DNA from 3 places in the Streptomyces sp. NPDC090798 genome. Region 2 is predicted to be linked to each of the others. Evidence: predicted binding sites of a transcription regulator. Region 2 holds the regulator's gene; each other region holds the start of a gene.
What was found. Region 2 encodes HspR, which represses chaperone genes until heat shock. Its sites were predicted from a motif close to TTGAGNNNNNNNNNCTCAA; they were not measured.
Positions count from the first base shown of each region.

Region 1: lon (endopeptidase La) is a predicted target of HspR. The motif match lies at 1,879-1,897, and genes of this name have one in related genera.
Region 3: dnaK (molecular chaperone DnaK) is a predicted target of HspR. The motif match lies at 1,690-1,708, and genes of this name have one in related genera.

Region 1 is NZ_JBIVXA010000006.1:393,334-399,733, reverse strand. It holds gene lon (endopeptidase La) at 1-1,856, opposite strand, end outside; gene ACIQTP_RS16500 (rhomboid-like protein) at 2,315-3,271, opposite strand; gene ACIQTP_RS16495 (TetR/AcrR family transcriptional regulator) at 3,417-4,106, opposite strand; gene ACIQTP_RS16490 (MFS transporter) at 4,310-5,608, shown strand; gene ACIQTP_RS16485 (glycoside hydrolase family 3 protein) at 5,698-6,400, shown strand, end outside.
Region 2 is NZ_JBIVXA010000016.1:118,600-124,999, reverse strand. It holds gene dnaK (molecular chaperone DnaK) at 1-848, shown strand, start outside; gene grpE (nucleotide exchange factor GrpE) at 845-1,513, shown strand; gene dnaJ (molecular chaperone DnaJ) at 1,547-2,731, shown strand; gene ACIQTP_RS30890 (heat shock protein transcriptional repressor HspR) at 2,736-3,188, shown strand; gene ACIQTP_RS30885 (hypothetical protein) at 3,364-3,597, opposite strand; gene ACIQTP_RS30880 (sugar ABC transporter substrate-binding protein) at 3,930-5,000, shown strand; gene ACIQTP_RS30875 (hypothetical protein) at 5,085-5,339, opposite strand; gene ACIQTP_RS30870 (hypothetical protein) at 5,326-5,562, opposite strand; gene ACIQTP_RS30865 (peptidoglycan-binding protein) at 5,614-6,400, opposite strand, start outside.
Region 3 is NZ_JBIVXA010000021.1:110,568-116,967, reverse strand. It holds gene ACIQTP_RS35380 (hypothetical protein) at 1-1,068, shown strand, start outside; gene ACIQTP_RS35375 (OsmC family protein) at 1,200-1,625, shown strand; gene dnaK (molecular chaperone DnaK) at 1,755-3,620, shown strand; gene ACIQTP_RS35365 (helix-turn-helix domain-containing protein) at 3,707-4,573, opposite strand; gene ACIQTP_RS35360 (helix-turn-helix domain-containing protein) at 4,629-5,480, opposite strand; gene ACIQTP_RS35355 (4a-hydroxytetrahydrobiopterin dehydratase) at 5,736-6,041, shown strand; gene ACIQTP_RS35350 (class I SAM-dependent methyltransferase) at 6,047-6,400, shown strand, end outside.

The DNA of each region.
Region 1 (6,400 bases), on a different contig from region 2:
ACGGCCAGACCGGTGGCGACACCGGGCACCGCGGTGCGGCGCTCGGCCGGGTCCTGAGCGGACTCGGGCACGTGGTGCGGCCGTCCGATGAGCCCGCGCAGATCGGCGTCGGTCACCGTGAAGGGCAGCTCCCGCTCTCCGAGTTCGTGCTGCGCCGCGACCTTGCGGAGCAGGCGTGCGACGGCCCGCTCCAGGTTGCGTACGCCCGCTTCCCGGGTGTACTCTCCGGCGAGCCTGCGCAGCGCGCTCTCGTCGAGCGCGACCTCCTCCTTCTCCAGACCGGCCCGCTCCAGCTGACGCGGCAGCAGGTGGTCACGGGCGATGACGACCTTCTCGTCCTCGGTGTACCCGTCGAGCCGGACCAGCTCCATACGGTCGAGCAGCGCCTCCGGGATGGCTTCGAGCACGTTGGCCGTCGCCAGGAACACCACGTCGCTGAGGTCGAGCTCGACCTCCAGGTAGTGGTCCCGGAAGGTGTGGTTCTGGGCGGGGTCGAGGACTTCGAGCAGCGCCGCGGCGGGGTCGCCGCGGAAGTCGGAGCCGACCTTGTCGATCTCGTCCAGCAGGACCACCGGGTTCATGGACCCGGCCTCCTTGATGGCGCGGACGATACGGCCGGGCAGCGCGCCGACGTACGTACGCCGGTGGCCACGGATCTCGGCCTCGTCCCGTACACCGCCGAGCGCGACCCGGACGAACTTGCGGCCCATGGCGTGCGCGACGGACTCGCCGAGCGAGGTCTTGCCCACACCGGGCGGACCGACGAGCGCGAGCACGGCACCGCCGCGCCGCCCGCCGACGACGCCGAGACCACGCTCGGAACGCCGCTTGCGCACGGCCAGGTACTCGGTGATGCGCTCCTTCACGTCTTCCAGACCGGCGTGCTCGGCGTCCAGGATGCTCTTGGCGCCCTGGATGTCGTACTCGTCCTCGGTGCGCTCGTTCCACGGCAGTTCCAGGACGGTGTCGAGCCAGGTCCGGATCCAGCTGCCTTCGGGCGACTGGTCGCTGGACCGCTCCAGCTTGTCGACTTCCTTGAGCGCGGCCTCACGGACGTTCTCGGGGAGGTCGGCGGCCTCGACGCGGGTCCGGTAGTCGTCGGACTCCTCGCCCTCCTTGGCGTCGCCGTTCAGCTCGCGCAGCTCCTTGCGGACGGCCTCGAGCTGGCGCCGCAGCAGGAACTCGCGCTGCTGCTTGTCGACGCCCTCCTGGACGTCCTTCGCGATGGACTCGGCGACATCCTGCTCGGCGAGGTGTTCACGCAGGTGCTCGGTGGCGAGCTTCAGCCGGGCGACCGGGTCGGCGGTCTCCAGCAGCGTGACCTTCTGCTCGGTGCTCAGGAACGGGGAGTAACCGGAATTGTCGGCAAGGGCGGACACGTCGTCGATGGCCTGCACGCGGTCCACGACCTGCCAGGCGCCGCGCTTGCGCAGCCAGCTGGTGGCGAGGGCCTTGTACTCCTTGACCAGTTCGGCGACATGGCCGGGCAGCGGGTCGGGCACGGTCTCGTCGACCCGGGTGCCCTCGACCCACAGTGCGGCACCAGGACCGGTCGTCCCGGCGCCGATCTTCACGCGCCCACGGCCGCGGATCAGCGCGCCCGGGTCGCCGTCGGCCAGTCGGCCGACCTGCTCGACGGTGCCGAGCACGCCCGTGCTCGGGTACGCCCCGTCGATGCGTGGCACCAGCAGCACCTTCGGCTTGCCGGGCTCCGACCGCGCGGCGGCCTGGGCGGCCTCCACCGCGGCGCGTACATCGGCGTCGTTCAGGTCCAGCGGAACCACCATCCCGGGCAGCACGACCTCGTCGTCGAGCGGCAACACGGGCAGGGTGAGCGGTGTGGACGTCGAAGCCATTATCTCTCCCTAGGCAGTCAAGTTGAGCTATGCCGACTCAATGCACATGAGCCCCGGATTGTTCCCCGAGGTCTGTTCGCTGTGAGCGATCGCTCTCTCGACTCCGCGCCACGGAGACATCCGCGCAGGTCAATGACGTACGCGCCACGCTTCCACCGCAGCCGCGGCACACGGTTGTGGATCAAGCCACGGAACCGCGGCGCACGCCTGTGGTGCGCTCAACGCCGTCGGGCCGCCACACCTTCCCGTGCGGACGCACCCGTCGGTTCATGTCGGGTCGATACACGAGTGGCCACGGCCCGCTCCTGGCCGAGCACGGCCGGCTGCGCAAGCCGGTGCCGTACCGGCCGAGACTGGAGGTGCCGTTCCACCTGTCGTGGCCGGGCAGGGACGGCTCGTGGTCGGCAGGGACGGCCGGCCTGCGGGGTGAACCGCGGCGAGGTCCTCTTCCCCGAGCACTACGACCTGCGCGCCGCCACCCGCCCCGGACGACCTGCCCCGGTGTCGGGCGTCTGAGCGGTGGGTACGGCGGTGGGGGCGCCGGGGCTGGAGGCCGCCGCCGTACGGGCGCGGCGCCAGCGCCGGACCAGCGGCCAGGTCGACACCCCGATCGCCAGGGACATCAGATGCCCCCAGTCCGTCATCGGGTCGGCGAATTCGAGCAGGTCCCCGACGACCATCGAGCCGAAGGCGACCAGCAACGGCCAGCGCAGCCAGGGCCTCAGCAGCCCGGCGAGCGCGCCGACGCTCGTGGCGACGCCGAAGCTGATCCCGTAGTCGAGGCGGTGCAAGGAGGTGTCGGGAAGGTCTCCCGCCAGCACGGAAAGGCCGACGGGCACCTCGGTGGCCAGGGTGGCCACGACATGCCCGAGCAGGAAGACTCCGGCGGCCCGCAGGCCGCCTATCCGCCGCTCCAGCGCGGTCAGCACCAGCACGAACCCGATGGCGTACGGCGAGGCGATCCCGCCCGCCATCCACAGCGCGCTGGCCAGCAGCACCAGCACCGGTTCGCGTATGAGGTGCGCGACGTCGGTGCTGGACCCCTGCTGCAAGGCGTGCACGAGGGAGGGGTCCGCGTAGTCGGTGACCATCGCGGTGACGGTGAGCACGGCCGCGTACCCGAAGGTGAACGGCGTTCCGGTGGGGGTGGGCAGCAGCCGCCAGGGACGGAGCGTCCGGAGCCGGGCGAGGGCGCGGGAGACGGGGGGAGCGGACGGGGCGGGAGGGGCGAGTACAGAAGGTGTCGTCGCCGGGCGGGGGGCGGGCGGCACGGCCGTGGCGCCGCGTTGTCGCGGCACCCCGACCAGCAGAACCGTGCCCGTCTGTGGGTCCTTGCGCGCGGCATCGGCCGAGGGGGCCGTCGGGGCCGTGGTCGTCGCCACTGCCGTCGCCGTCGCGGTCGTGCTCCGGTTCAAGGTGAGGGGCTCCTTCCGTCCCGCCCCACCCTTGGGGGCTCGCGGCGCCGCTGTCTATGACCGACGCCACGTGGGAGGCGATTCATAGCAACCTGATAAGCGCATACGGCGTCCTCGGTCGCCGTGTCCGCACGCGCGTCCGTAGTCAGTCCGTATGCGCGTCCGACGGCAGCCCCGTGCCCGAGACGGTGATCGAGCGCAGCAGCCGGTCGAGGTAGGCCCGCATCCGGGCGGCCATGTCGACGCCCGTGGGGTCGAGGGCCCACTGCAACTGGATGCCGTCCATGACGGCGGCGAATTCCTCGGCGAGCGCCTCGCAGTCGGTGTCGGGCTTCAGTTCGCCGCTCGCGACCGCCTCGCGCAGCGCGCCCGCGCTGACCTCGACGAGATCGGCGTAGCGCTTCACGAAGAACGCGTGGGCGGGGTGGCCGGGATCGCCCGCCTCGGCGAGCAGGACGTTGAACATCTTGGTGCGTCCCGGGCGCCGGCTGTTGTAGTCGGCGAGTCCCACCAGCGCGGCGAAGAACTCGGCGGCCGAGTGCGCCTCGACGGCGAAGAACCGTTCGACGTCGTGCTCCTCGCTGCGCCGCAGTACGCAGACGAGCAGGTCCTCCTTGCTGCGGAAGTGGTGCAGCAGGCCGCCCTGGGTGATGCCGACGTCCTTGGCGATCCGGGCGAGCGAGGAGGCGTGGAAGCCCCACTGGGCGAAGTGTTCGACGGCGACGTCGAGGATGCGCAGCCGGCGTTCGTCCCCGACGGCGTATGTGCCCCGGACGGCCCCCGGAACCTTCCGCTCCGCCCCCACGCTCTCCTCCGACCTCCGGTTTCGGACCATGCCCGTCACCATAGCCGCCGCACAGGCAGCCGCTCAGGCCGTCCCAGACCGTCGGTTACACGAGTCAACTCGCCTCGCTTTCAAGCCACGTGCAGCGTGATTCTGGCCACATGAGCAAAACCTAGTAGCCACTCGGTTTTGATGTTTCCCTGTGGTCGCCGGCGTGGCAAGGAAGCCGCGCCTCGTCCCCATGGAGAGCAGCCATGGCCGTCACTCCCGACGCCTCGCTCGGTGCCCGCTCGCCCGAGCCACCGCACGACGCGCCTTCCGCCCAGGCCCCCGCGAACGCCCCCGCCAAGCTCGTCCTCGGACTCGCCCTCGCCCAGTTCGGCGCCTATCTCGCCGTCCTCACCCCGGTCATGGTCACCCTCGCCCTGCGGGTCAGCCAGATCGTCCCGGAGGGCGACCGCGGCGCCGCCCTCGGCCAGGTGCTCTCCGTCGGCGCCCTGCTCGCGATGGTCGGCAACCCGGTCTTCGGCGCCCTGTCCGACCGCACCACCAGCCGCTTCGGCCGCCGCCGCCCCTGGCTGGTCGGCGGCATGACCGCGGGCCTCGCCGGGCTCATGGTCGTCGCCCTCGGCGGCGACGTGCTGACGCTGATGCTCGGCTGGGCCCTCGCACAGCTCGGCATCAACGCCGCCCTGTCCGCGCTGACCTCCTGCGTCCCCGACCTGGTCCCGCCGCACCAGCAGGCCCGGGTCTCCGGCATCGTCGGCATGACGACGTCGCTCTCGATGATCGCGGGCTCGGTCCTGGCCAATGTCTTCAGCGGTTCGATGGCGCTGGCGTTCCTCGTCCCCGGTGTCATCGGGCTCGCCGCGATCGGCTATCTGGTCGCGGTGATGAAGGACCGCCCTGCCCGCGCCGGCGCCTTCGAGCCGTACAGTCTCCGCGAGTTCCTGCGCAGCTTCTGGGTCGACCCGCGCAGGCACCCCGACTTCGCCTGGAACTTCGCGGGCCGCTTCCTGGTCTTCACCGGCGCCTCCTGCGTCACCAGCTACCAGGTCTACTTCCTGATGGACCGCCTCGGCTACAGCGACGACACCGTCTCCGGCAAGGTCCTCGTCGGCACCCTCGCCTTGGTCGTCGCGACCGTGACCGGCTCGCTGCTCGGCGGCCAGCTCTCCGACCGTTCGGGCCGCCGCAAGCCGTACGTCCTCGGCTCCTCGCTCGTCATGGCCCTCAGCCTGGCGCTGCTCGCCGCCGCGCAGTCCTTCGGGATGTACGTCGTCGCCGTGATCGTCTTCGGCCTCGGCGAGGGCCTCTATCTCTCCGTCGACATGGCGCTCGCCGCCGCGGTGCTGCCCAACCCCGACGAGTCCGCCAAGGACATGGGCGTCCTCAACATCGGCAACGCCCTGCCCCAGTCCCTCGTCCCGATCGTCGCCCCCGCGCTCCTCGCGATCGGCGGCGGCGGCAACTACGGGGCGCTGTTCCTCTTCGGCGCCGTCGCCGCCGTACTGGGCGCCCTCGCCGTCCAGTTCATCCGCTCCGTCAAGTGACCTCCTTCAAAGAGCCCCCTTCTTGAAGAAGCCCTTGAAGAAGCCCGTCAAACAGCCGCCTTAAGTAAGAAGGAAGCAGGGAAACCGGGATGCCCCCAGGGAAGACCACCCCCACCTACCGCGATCCGCACCGCCCCGTCGACGAGCGCGTCGAGGACCTGCTCTCCCGCATGACGCTGGAGGAGAAGGCGGGTCAGCTGTTCCACTCCATGCTCTCCATGAACGCGGACGGCACCTTCGCCACCGAAGGACCCTTCGTGCACGCCCCCGCCCCCGAGCTGATCGAGGGCAGGGGACTGACCCACTTCAACCTCATCGGCCAGTACGGCGTGCGCGAGACGGCCCAGTGGGTCAACCGGGTCCAGGAGCTGGCCGCGGGCACCCGTCTGGGCATCCCGGTCACCCTCTCCACCGACCCGCGCCACGCGTTCACCGACAACCCGGGCGCCTCCTTCAACGCCGGCGCCTTCTCGGCCTGGCCCGAACCCCTGGGGCTGGCCGCGATCGGCGACCCGGCGCTGGTGGAGCGCTTCGGGGACACCGTCCGCCGCGAGTACCTGGCGGTGGGCTTCCGCGTCGCGCTGCACCCGCAGATCGACCTGGCCACCGAGCCGCGCTGGTCGCGCCAGAGCGGCACGTTCGGTTCCAGCGCGGAGCTGACGAGCGAGCTCGTACGGGCGTATGTCCGCGGTCTTCAGGGGACGAGGCTCGGACCGGACTCCGTCGCCGCCATGGTCAAGCACTTCCCCGGCGGCGGACCGCAGAAGGACGGCGAGGACCCGCACTTCGCGC
Region 2 (6,400 bases):
GCGTCAACCCGGACGAGGTCGTCGCCATCGGCGCCGCCCTGCAGGCCGGTGTCCTCAAGGGTGAGGTCAAGGACGTCCTGCTCCTCGACGTCACCCCGCTGTCCCTCGGCATCGAGACCAAGGGCGGCATCATGACGAAGCTCATCGAGCGGAACACGACGATCCCGACCAAGCGGTCCGAGATCTTCACCACCGCCGAGGACAACCAGCCGTCCGTCCAGATCCAGGTCTACCAGGGCGAGCGCGAGATCGCGGCGTACAACAAGAAGCTCGGGATGTTCGAGCTGACCGGTCTGCCGCCGGCCCCGCGCGGTGTCCCGCAGATCGAGGTCGCCTTCGACATCGACGCCAACGGCATCATGCACGTGACCGCGAAGGACCTGGGCACGGGCAAGGAGCAGAAGATGACCGTCACCGGCGGCTCCTCGCTGCCGAAGGACGAGGTCGACCGGATGCGCCAGGAGGCCGAGCAGTACGCGGACGAGGACCACAAGCGCCGCGAGGCCGCCGAGACCCGCAACCAGGGCGAGCAGCTCGTCTACCAGACCGAGAAGTTCCTCAAGGACAACGAGGACAAGGTCCCGGGTGACGTCAAGACCGAGGTCGAGGCCTCCATCGCCGAGCTGAAGGAGAAGCTCAAGGGCGAGGACACCGCCGAGATCCGCACCGCCACGGAGAAGGTCGCCGCGGTCTCGCAGAAGCTCGGCCAGGCCATGTACGCCGACGCCCAGGCCGCGCAGGCCGCCGGTGGCGCCGAGGGTGCCCCCGGCGCCGAGCAGGCCAAGGCCGATGACGACGTCGTCGACGCCGAGATCGTCGACGAGGACCGCAAGGACGGTGCCGCGTGACGGAGGAGACCCCGGGCTTCGACGAGAAGCCTGACGTCCCCTCCGGCGCCACCCCTGACGACGCCGAGCCGCAGGCCGCCACCCCCTCCACGGAGGAGGCGGCGGCCCCGGCCGGGGACGCATCAGCAGCACAGCTGGCCGGTCTGACCGCACAGCTGGACCAGGTCCGTACGGCGCTCGGCGAGCGCACGATGGACCTCCAGCGGCTCCAGGCCGAGTACCAGAACTACCGCCGCCGGGTCGAGCGCGACCGGATCGCGGTCAAGGAGATCGCCATCGCGAACCTCCTGACCGAACTCCTGCCCGTGCTCGACAACATCGCCCGCGCGCGGGACCACGGCGAACTGGTGGGCGGCTTCAAGTCGGTGGCCGAGTCGCTGGAGACCGTCGCGGCGAAGATGGGCCTCCAGCAGTTCGGCAAGGAGGGCGAGCCCTTCGACCCGATGATCCACGAGGCCCTGATGCACTCGTACGCGCCGGACGTCACGGAGACGACGTGCGTGGCGATTCTGCAGCCGGGGTATCGCATCGGCGAGCGCACCATCCGCCCCGCGCGGGTGGCGGTCGCCGAACCCCAGCCGGGGGCGCAGACCGGCAAGGCGGACTCCCCGGATTCCGCCGAGGCGGCCGACGACAAGGAGAGCGGTGGCCCGGACGAGGGCTGACGTTGAACGCATGAGAGAGGAGGGGCGTCGAGGATGAGCACCAAGGACTTCATCGAGAAGGACTTCTACAAGGTCCTCGGCGTCCCCAAGGACGCCACCGAGGCAGAGATCAAGAAGGCGTACCGGAAGCTCGCCCGCGAGTTCCACCCGGACGCCAACAAGGGCAACGCCAAGGCCGAGGAGCGCTTCAAGGAGATCTCCGAGGCGAACGACGTGCTCGGAGACCCCAAGAAGCGCAAGGAGTACGACGAGGCACGCGCCCTCTTCGGCAACGGCGGCTTCCGTCCGGGTCCGGGCGCGGGCGGCGGCAACTTCAACTTCGACCTGGGCGACCTCTTCGGAGGCGGCGCCCAGGGCGGAGCGGGCGGTGCCGGCGGCTTCGGCGGCGGCATCGGAGACGTCTTCGGGGGCCTGTTCAACCGCGGCGGCGCGGGCACGGGTACGCGGACCCAGCCCCGGCGCGGCCAGGACATCGACACCGAGGTGACGCTCAGCTTCACCGAGGCGGTGGACGGCGCGACGGTCCCGCTGCGGATGACGTCCCAGGCGCCCTGCAAGGCCTGTTCGGGCACCGGCGACGCGAACGGCACACCGCGCGTGTGCCCGACGTGTGTCGGCACCGGCCAGGTCGCGCGCGGCTCCGGCGGCGGCTTCTCGCTCACGGACCCCTGCCCCGACTGCAAGGGCCGCGGTCTCATCGCGGAGAACCCCTGCGAGATCTGCCACGGCAGCGGTCGCGCCAAGTCCTCACGCACGATGCAGGTCCGCATCCCGGCGGGAGTCAGCGACAGCCAGCGCATCCGCCTCCGCGGCAAGGGCGCACCCGGCGAACGGGGCGGCCCGGCAGGCGACTTGTACGTCACGGTCCACGTGGACGCCCACCCGGTCTTCGGCCGCAAGGGCGACAACCTCACCGTCACCGTGCCCGTCACCTTCGCGGAGGCGGCACTCGGCGGCGAGGTGCGTGTACCGACGCTCGGCGGCCCCCCGGTCACCCTGAAACTGCCCCCGGGCACGCCCAACGGCCGTACGATGCGGGCCCGCGGCAAGGGTGCCGTCCGCAAGGACGGTACGCGCGGCGACCTCCTCGTCACCGTCGAGGTCGCGGTCCCCACGGACGTGTCGGGCAAGGCTCGTGACGCCCTGGAGGCGTACCGCGAGGCAACCGTGGGCGAGGACCCACGGGCGGAGCTGTTCCAGGCCGCGAAGGGAGCATGAGCAGATGGACGGCCGTCGTCGGAACCCCTATGAACTGACCGAGGAGACCCCGGTCTACGTCATCTCGGTGGCGGCCCAACTCTCCGGCCTGCACCCGCAGACCCTGCGCCAGTACGACCGCCTCGGCCTGGTCTCCCCGGACCGCACGGCCGGGCGCGGCCGGCGCTACTCGGCCCGCGACATCGAACTGCTCCGCACGGTGCAGGCGCTCTCCCAGGACGAGGGCATCAACCTGGCCGGCATCAAACGCATCATCGAGCTGGAGAACCAGGTCGCCGCCCTCCAGTCCCGCGTCGCGGAACTGGAGTCGGCCCTGGACGGCGCCGCTGCCGCGATGCAGCAGCGCGAGGCGGCGGTGCACGCCTCGTACCGCCGCGACCTGGTCCCGTACCAGGAGGTCCAGCAGACGAGCGCGCTGGTGGTCTGGCGCCCGAAGCGGCAGCAGTCCTCGGACTGACGTCCGACGCCCATCTGTCGCGGGGGCCCGGAGGCTGAGCCTCCGGGCCCCCGCGCGTCACTTGGCGGGCGCGGTGACCGTCCAGTCGCCGGCGGGCAGCGTCTCGGTGCCGTCGGCCTTCACACCGGTCACCCGAAGGGGATTGGTTGTACGGATCTTTGCCGCCTTTTGAAGGTCAGGCGGCCTTGAAGGTCAGAGGGGCGGACGGGCCGACGCGCCCGTACACGTCCCTCGTCACGGTCCAGCGGACGCCGAAGTTGTCCTTCGGGAGGCCGGAGGCGGGGGCCTTCGTGCCCCAGTTCTCGCCGACCGCGGCGTCGCGGTCCGTTTTCTTCGGTGTGCCGGAGAAGGCGGTGTTCGCGTAGAACTGCCGCTTGTACGCCGGTCCACCCCCTCCAACTGGTCTCATGCTTCCCCTGATCCGTGCCCTGGTGTGCGCGGTCGCCTTCGGGACTCCCGGGCGCGGGGGCGGGTTGCATGCCGCCGGGGAGCGAGTGACGCAAGTCAATCAGAGGGGTTCTGTGGAAGTGACAGCGCACCCCCTTCCCATCGTGTTCACTTGGGGAACACAGAATGCTGTTGCCATCTCGTTAAGTGGTTACTCCTTGACGCTGAGGTGATCGCCGCGTTGGCTTTCAGCCACCTGGGTCGCAAAGCAGCTACCTCGCCCGGAAGGCACCTGATGTGAACACTCGTAACACCCGGCTTCGTCGTACCGCCATAGCCCTGGCCTGCTCCGCGATGACCGTCTCCCTCGCCGCCTGCGGCGTCGTGGACGGAATCGGGGGCAGCAACACCAAGGCGAGCCCGACCAAGGGTGACGACATCACGGTTGGTCTGCTCCTCCCGGAGAAGGCCAACACCCGTTACGAGAAGTTCGACTACCCGATCATCGAGCAGCAGGTCGCCAAGCTCACCAACAACAAGGGCAAGGTCGACTACGCCAACGCGGGCCAGAGCGCGTCCAAGCAGAGCCAGCAGTTCCAGCAGATGGTGGACGACAAGGTCGACGTGATCCTCGTCGACGCGGTGGACTCCAAGGCCATCGCGAGCGAGGTGCAGAAGGCCAAGGACGCGGGCATCCCCGTCATCGCCTACGACCGTCTGGCGCAGGGCCCGATCGACGCGTACATCTCCTTCGACAACGAGCTGGTCGGCCAGGTGCAGGGCAAGGCCCTCCTGGAGGCGCTGGGTACCAGCGCCGCCTCGAAGAAGATCGTCATGATGAACGGCTCGCCCACCGACCCGAACGCGGCGCAGTTCAAGGCGGGCGCCCTGGGTGAGCTCAACGGCAAGGTCGTCATCTCCAAGTCGTACGACACCAAGGACTGGGACCCGGCCGTCGGCAAGGTCAACATGGAGAAGGCCATCACGGCCATCGGCCTCAACAACATCGCCGGTGTCTACTCCGCCAACGACGGTCTCGCGGGCGCCGTCATCGACGCCCTGAAGACCATGGGCGTCAACAAGGTGCCGCCGGTCACCGGCCAGGACGCCGAGCTGGACGCGGTGCAGCGGATCGTCCGGGGCGAGCAGTACATGAGCGTCTACAAGTCCTACCCCGACGAGGCCTCCGCGGCCGCCGAGATGGCGGTGGCGAAGGTCCAGGGGCGCGGCATCGAGTTCGACGCGCTCACCCGCGACAAGGTCGACAGCCCCACGAACAAGAAGATCCCCTCCCAGCTGATGCCCGTGGTCGCCCTGACCAAGGCGAACATCAAGGAGACGGTGATCCAGGACGGCATCTACACCGTCAAGCAGATCTGCACGGTCGCGAACAAGGCGGACTGCGCGGCGATCGGCCTCAAGTAGCCGTTCTCCCGCACTGACGACCTTCCCTGCCGAACGCGCGGGAGCCCTGGGCAAAGGGCTCCCGCGCGTTCGGCGCATCGGGGTTCAGCGTCCCATCGACTGCCAGACCGTCAGCGCCAGCGCCGTGCACGAGGTGGCGGCCGCGAGGGAGGGCAGGGGCCAGCGGGTGCGTTCCAGGGCGTCGAGGCGGGACTCGTGCTCGTCGAGGGTCTTGTCGGTCTGGTCCGCGCGTTGCAGCAGGAGGGCGAGGTCGCCGCGGGTGGTGGCGAACCCGACGTCGACCGAACGGCGCAGCCGCTCCAGTTCCAGGGCGACGCTCTCGGCCTCAGTCGTCGGCATCGGCGGATTCTCCGCGGGAGGGCCCGCGCAGCCACCCCGGCAGCAGCCGGTCCACCGCGGGCATCGACATCACCCGGCTGAGCAGCGCGGCGCCGCCCACCACGGCCGCGAGCGCGGGTACGTCCCGGATCAGCGGGTCGTCTGCGACCAGCGGCAGGACGGTGATCAGGGCGAACAGGGTCTGGAGTGTCGTACGCAGGGTTCTGCGGCCGGCGTCGCTCATCTCCGGGCTCCTTTCGGGTGCTCCAGTGCTTCTCAGATACGTCCGGTCCGCTTACGCACGCGGGACGCGCAGCTTGTCCCAGCTGGTGCGGCCCGGGGTGCCGTCGGCGTCCTTGCCGACGTAGCCGAGCCCGCGCTGCCAGGCCGCGTACGACAGGACGTCGGCTCGCGTCCACACGGGGCCGGGGCCGGTCGAGTAGCGCCCGCACCCCTCCGCGACCAGCCGCTCGCCGACGGCTGTGATCAGGGGACTGCGGCGGCCGGGCGCGAAGAACGCGGCGCCGGGGAAGGGTTCGTAGGAGACCAGTCGGGAGCCGAGCCGGACCGCCACCCGTTGCCGCATCCCGGACATCGAGAACGACGGGTCGATCTTGCGGCGGGTCCACTCCTTGTGCGCGATCACGCTGGACGCGGACCAGCCGTGGGCGCGGCAGACCGCGGCGGCCAGCCGTTCCACGGCGGCGAGTTGGGCGGCCGGGTAGGGGTCCCGCCCGTTGCCCAGGTTCTCGATCTCGAAGCCGTAGAAGCGGGCGTTGCCGTCCACGGCGTCCGGTCCGGGGGCGGGCAGCGCGGCCCGTTCGGCCCGTACGGCGTCCAGGACCGCGGTCGAGCCCGAACCGGCGTGGTTGGTGCGGCCGTAGCCGACCAGGTGGACGGTGCCGTCCTTGGTGATCAGGCCGATGCAGAGCGGGCCCGGCAGGTCCGCGGTGCCCTCGCGGCACAGGCGGAGGCTGTCGGTGCCCGCCGTGTGGTGGAGCATGACGCCGTGGACCGGGCCCCAGGCGCCTCGGCTGTTGCGGTTGTGGGTGCGCCAGTTGCCGCCCTCGGAAAGGGCGACG
Region 3 (6,400 bases), on a different contig from region 2:
GAACTGGCCCGCGCCTACGACATCTCCGTCGCCGCCGTGAACGCGGAGGCGGGCGAGATCTACATCAACCCGCTGCGTCAACTGGAGGAGGAGGAATGGCGGTTCGTCCTCGCCCACGAGATGCTGCACGCCGCCCTGCGGCACGGCGACCGCTGCGGCGCCCGCGACCCGTACCTCTTCAACATCGCGGCCGACTACGTCATCAACGGCTGGCTGTGCGAGATGCAGGTCGGCACGATGCCCGAAGGGCTCCTGTACGACGCGGAGTTGAAGGACCTCTCGGCGGAGGAGGTGTACGACCGGATCGCGAAGGACCTGCGCCGGATGCGCCGGCTGTCCACGCTGCGCGGCAAGGGCGCGGGTGACATCCTCGGCGCCCCGCTCGGCTCCCCGCGCGACTACGTGGACCTGGACGAGCTCTACCGCCGTGGCCTGAGCCACGGTTTCGACTTGCACCAGCAGCTGGAGCGGGGCTATCTGCCGGGCGGTCTGGTCGAGGAGATCCGCGCGCTCAACCATCCGCCGCTGCCCTGGGACGCCCGCCTGGCCCGCTGGTTCGACGAGTTCGTGCCCCGCCCCGAGCCGGTACGGACGTACGCGCGCTCCTCGCGCCGTCAGGCGTCCACCCCCGACATCCCGCGCGCGGGACGGTACTTCCCGCCCGAGGAGATCGCCCGCTGCACCTTCGGCGTCGTCCTCGACACCTCCGGCTCCATGGACCGCACCCTGCTCGGCAAGGCGCTGGGCGCCATCGCCTCGTACGCCGAGGCCCGGGACGTACCGGCCGCGCGGGTGGTGTTCTGCGACGCGGCGCCGCACGACGCGGGCTATCTGCCGGTCACCGAGATCGCCGGGCGGGTACGGGTGCACGGGCGCGGCGGTACGGTGCTGCAGCCCGGCATCGATCTGCTGCACCGCGCGGACGACTTCCCGCCGGGCGCGCCGCTGCTGGTCATCACGGACGGCTGGTGCGACGTGCTGCGGGTGCGGCGCGAGCACGCGTATCTGATTCCGCAGGGCGCGCGGCTCCCGTTCACGGCGCGGGGACCGGTCTTCCGGGTGCGGTGAACCACCTTCGCGGGCGCGGCGAGACTTCTTCGCGGTCCCGTTGAGCCGTCATTCTGCGTGAGTGGCGCGCAGGTGTGATCGGATGGTGCGTACGGACCCCCGAAAACGGGACCTCATCGAAGGGAATCATCGTGGCAACCACGCGCACCGCGCACACCGTGTGGGAAGGCAACCTGCTCGAGGGCAGCGGCGTCGTCACCTTCGACTCCTCCGGCATCGGCCAGCAGCCGGTGACGTGGGCGTCGCGGGCGCAGGACGCCAACGGCAAGACCAGCCCCGAGGAGCTGATCGCCGCCGCCCACTCCAGCTGCTTCTCCATGGCGCTGTCGCACGCCCTCGCGGGTGCGGGCACCCCGCCCACCAAGCTCGTCACCAACGCCGACGTCACCTTCCAGCCCGGCGAGGGCATCACCGGCATCCACCTGACCGTGGAGGGCACGGTGCCGGGCCTCGACAACGACGGCTTCGTCGCGGCGGCCGAGGACGCGAAGAAGAACTGCCCGGTCAGCGCGGCGCTGACCGGCACGACGATCACCCTGACGGCCAAGCTGGCCTGACGTCCGGGAGCAGTACGGCGCCGCGGTCCCGCGCAGGGCCCGCGGCGCTGTCATGTCCGCCCCATTGACAAGAACGCACTCAAGTTTTGTGCTTGAAGGTGGGCAGCGCCCTGGCGGAAGGGGACGGACATGGCACGTGCGGTAGGGATCGACCTCGGTACGACGAACTCGGTGGTGGCCCTTCTCGAAGGCGGCGACCCCACCGTCGTGACCAACGCGGAGGGCGCGCGCACCACCCCCTCGGTGGTGGCCTTCGCCAAGAACGACGAGGTGCTCGTCGGCGAGGTCGCCAAACGGCAGGCCGTGACGAACGTGGAGCGCACCGCGCGCTCGGTCAAGCGCCACATGGGCGACGCGAGCTGGCGCTTCCCGGAGCAGGGATCCGTCGACGGCACCCGCTACCGCGCCCAGGAACTGTCGGCGCGCGTCCTGCAGAAGCTGAAGCGGGACGCGGAGGCCTACCTGGGCGAGGACGTCACGGACGCCGTGATCACCGTGCCCGCCTACTTCGACGACGCCCAGCGTCAGGCCACCAAGGAGGCGGGCGAGATCGCCGGCCTGAAGGTGCTGCGGATCATCAACGAGCCGACGGCCGCCGCCCTCGCCTACGGCCTCGACCGGGGCGAGGAGCAGACCGTCCTCGTCTTCGACCTGGGCGGCGGCACCTTCGACGTCTCGCTCCTGGAGATCGGCGACGGCGTCATCGAGGTCAAGGCGACCAACGGCGACACACGGCTCGGCGGCGACGACTGGGACCAGCGGATCGTCGAACACCTCGCGCAGCGCTTCAAGGCCGCGTACGGCATCGATCTCGGCCACGACAAGATGGCGCTGCAACGGCTGCGCGAGGGCGCCGAGAAGGCCAAGATCGAACTGTCCAGCTCCTCCGAGACCACCGTCAACCTGCCCTACGTCACCGCCACCGCCGACGGCCCCCTGCACCTCGAGGAGAAACTGACCCGCGCCCAGTTCCAGGAGCTGACCGCCGATCTGCTCGACCGCTGCAAGACCCCCTTCCACCAGGCGGTCAAGGACGCGGGCGTCAAGCTCGCCGCGATCGACCACGTCATCCTGGTCGGCGGCTCGACCCGGATGCCCGCCGTCACGGACCTGGTCAGGGAGCTCACCGGCAAGGACCCGCACAAGGGCGTCAACCCGGACGAGGTCGTGGCGCTCGGCGCGGCCCTCCAGGCGGGTGTCATCCGGGGGGACGTGAAGGACGTCCTGCTCCTCGACGTCACCCCGCTGTCCCTCGGCATCGAGACCAAGGGCGGCATCATGACCAGGCTCATCGAGCGCAACACCACGATCCCGACCCGCCGTTCGGAGATCTTCACCACGGCCGCGGACAACCAGCCCTCGGTCGGCATCCAGGTCTACCAGGGCGAACGCGAGATCGCCGCGTACAACAAGAAGCTCGGCGTCTTCGACCTCACCGGGCTGCCGCCCGCGCCGCGCGGAGTCCCGCAGATCGAGGTCGCCTTCGACATCGACGCCAACGGGATCATGCACGTCTCCGCGAAGGACCTTGCCACCGGGCGCGAACAGAAGATGACCGTCACCGGCGGCTCCGCGCTCCCCAAGAACGACATCGACCGCATGATGCGCGAGGCCGAGCAGTACGCCGAGGAGGACCGCGCGCGCCGCGAGGCCGCCGAGACCCGCAACCAGGCCGAACAACTCGTCTACCAGACCGAGAAGTTCCTCCGCGAGAACGACGAACGCATCCCCTCCGAGACGAAACCCGAGGTCGAGTCCGCCGTCGCCGACCTCAAGCGTCTCCTGGAGGACTCCGCCACCGACACCACCGACCTGCGCACCGGCGTGGAGAAACTGGCCTCGGTGAGCCAGAAGATGGGCCAGGCCATGTATGCCCAGGCCCAGCAGACGCCCCGGGAGGAGCCGGCCGCCGAGCACACCACGGCGGCGGAGGACGGTGTGGTGGACGCCGAGATCGTGGACGACGAGAGGGAGACGAGGGGCGGCGCGGCGTAAAGGCCTTCGAGGAGAGGGGCTCCCTGAGAGCCCCTCCCTGGGAACTCCTCCTTGGGAACTCCCTGGGAACTCCTCCTTGAGAACTCTCAGTAGGAGTCCCGGATCTCCCGCAGGATCTCCTTGGTGCGGGGCACGGAGGCGGCGTGGGCGGACATGTGGTCCAGCACTTCCAGATGCATGGCCACCTCGGGGCGCGAGTCCAGGTAGATCGCACCGGTCAGGTACTCGCTGTAGACCATGTCGGGCAGTTCCGGCTCCGCGAAGCGGAACAGCGCGAAGGAGGTGTACGTCCCCGGATGCGGGCCGCTCGCGTACTCGGCGACCTGGACGGAGATGTCGTCGCTCTCCATCTCCCGCAGCAGCCGGTCGATCTGGTCCCGCATGACCTCCCCACGGATGCTCACCGGACGCCGCAGCGCGGTCTCGTCCATGATCACCCAGAGGCGCGGCCGGTGCTCGCGCCCCAGCAGCAGCTGCTGCCGCGTCATGCGCAGCGTCACATGCCGCTCGATGGCCTCGGGCCCCGTCTGGCCCACCGTTCCCGCCTCCAGTACGGCGCGCGCGTACTCCTCGGTCTGCAGCAGCCCGGGCACGAAGTGCGGCTCGTACGAGCGGATCAGACGGGCGGCGCCCTCCAGGCTGACGTGCATGCTGAACCAGTCCGGCAGCACATCGTGGAACCGCTGCCACCAGCCCGGCTGGTTCGCCTCCTCGGCGAGCGTGACGAAGGCGGCCACCTCGTCGTCGGCCACGCCGTACGTCGTCAGCAGCACCTGGAGGTACGGGATCTTGAGGGCGACCTCGGCCATCTCCATCCGCCGCACCGTCGCCGGGGCGACACGCAGGACACGCGCGGCTTCTTCGCGCTTCAGCCCGGTGGCCTCCCGCAATTCCTGCAGCCGCCGCCCGAGCACCACTTGCCCCACGGTGGGCGCAGCCCGCCGCTCACTCACGCCACGCCCTCCCCAAGCGCCGAAGCCTCCACTCAAACGGATCGGCGACGCTCCGTCAAGACACCAGTGACTGAAGGTATTTGACGGTCGCCGGATCCGCGGGCAGAAACGTCTCGATGGCCAGCTCGGCGACGGTGACGTCCATCGGGGTGTTGAAGGTGGAGATGGAGGAGATGAAGGACAGCACGCGCCCGCCGTGCTCGATCCGCAGGGGAAGCGCGAAATAGGGAACGGGCCCGACACCTTCCTCCAGTTCCGGTCCCACTCCCTGTCCCTGGTCCGGGTCCGGCACCGGGTAGGCCGCCACCTCCTCGTAGAGCGCACGCAGTGGCTCGGAGCGGTCCAGGGCGATCTGCCGGTCCATCTGCGCGAGCAGGTGGTCGCGCCACTCGCGGTGGTTGCGGATCCGAGGCGCCAGTCCCTCCGGGTGGAGGGTCAGCCGCATCGCGTTCAGCGGTGGGGTGAGCAGCGACTCGCAGACGCCCTCCAGGAGCATGGTGATGCCACGGTTGGCGGCGAGCACGGTGTACGTGGCGTCCACCACCAGCGCCGGGTAGGGCTCGTAGCCCTGGATCAGCCGCTCCATGCCCTGGCGCAGGGCGTCCATCGAGGGGTCGTCGAGGGGGGTCTCCGGGTAGTGGGGCGCGTAGCCGGCGGCCAGGAGCAGCGCGTTGCGTTCCCGTACGGGGACGTCGAGGTGTTCGGCCAGCCGCAGCACCATCTCCTCACTCGGGCGGGAGCGGCCGGTCTCGATGAAACTGATGTGGCGGGCCGAGGAGTCGGCCCGCAGCGCCAGTTCCAGCTGGCTGACCCGACGCTGTTCCCGCCAGCCGCGCAGCAGCGGGCCGACGCCCTTGCCGACGGGATGGGTTGAGGGCCTGGCCGGACCGGACGCGACGATGGACATACGCCGACCGTAACCGAGGAACGCCGTGGGTGGAGCGTGGGCCTTGCTTTCGAACGCCGGACGGCCGGGGTCTTTGGGGGCGCGGGGAACTGCGCGACCAGCCCTCTCCCACCCGCGGCCGAAGAACACACCCGGGGGGTCCGGGGGCGAAGCCCAGGGATGGGACGGGGCGCCGGAGAGCCCTGGTCGGGGGAGTGTGGCAGGCTGAGGAACAGCCCCCACCGCACCCCACCGCAGGAAGAACGGAGCGAGGCCATGCCCGTCGAACCGCTGTCGCAGAAGGAGATCGAGGAGCAGCTCGCGGAGCTGCCCGGCTGGTCGCTGGACGGCGACCACCTCGCCCGCTCCTACCGCCTCCCCTCCCACTTCGCCGCGACCGCGATGGTCGTACACATCGCCCAGGTACAGGAGGAGCTCGACCACCACTCCGACCTCACCCTCGGCTACAACACGATCTCCCTCACCGTGAACACCCACAGCGTCGGCGGCGCGGTCACGGAGCTCGACCTCAAGCTCGCCCGCAGGGTGGAGGCACTCGCTCCGGGACATGGCGCACACTGATCCACGTGCTGGACTACGACAAGGAAGCCGCCGCATACGACGCCAGCAGGGGCGGTGAGCCCAGAGCCGCCGCGGCCGCGACCGCCGTACTCGGCCTCGTCCCCGACGACGTACAGGCCCTGCTCGACGTCGCCTGCGGCACCGGGATCGTCACGCGCCGCCTCGCCGTCGCCCGCCCGACGCTCCGGGTGACGGGCGCGGACGCCGCGCAGGGCATGGCCCGGATGGCTGCGGCACGGCTCCCGGGCGCGGTGATCCGCGCCGACAGCCGCCGACTGCCCTTCCCCGACGCCTCGTTCGACGCCGTCACCAGCGTCTGGCTGCTCCATCTGGTCGACGGCGCCGAGGACGTCCGCGCC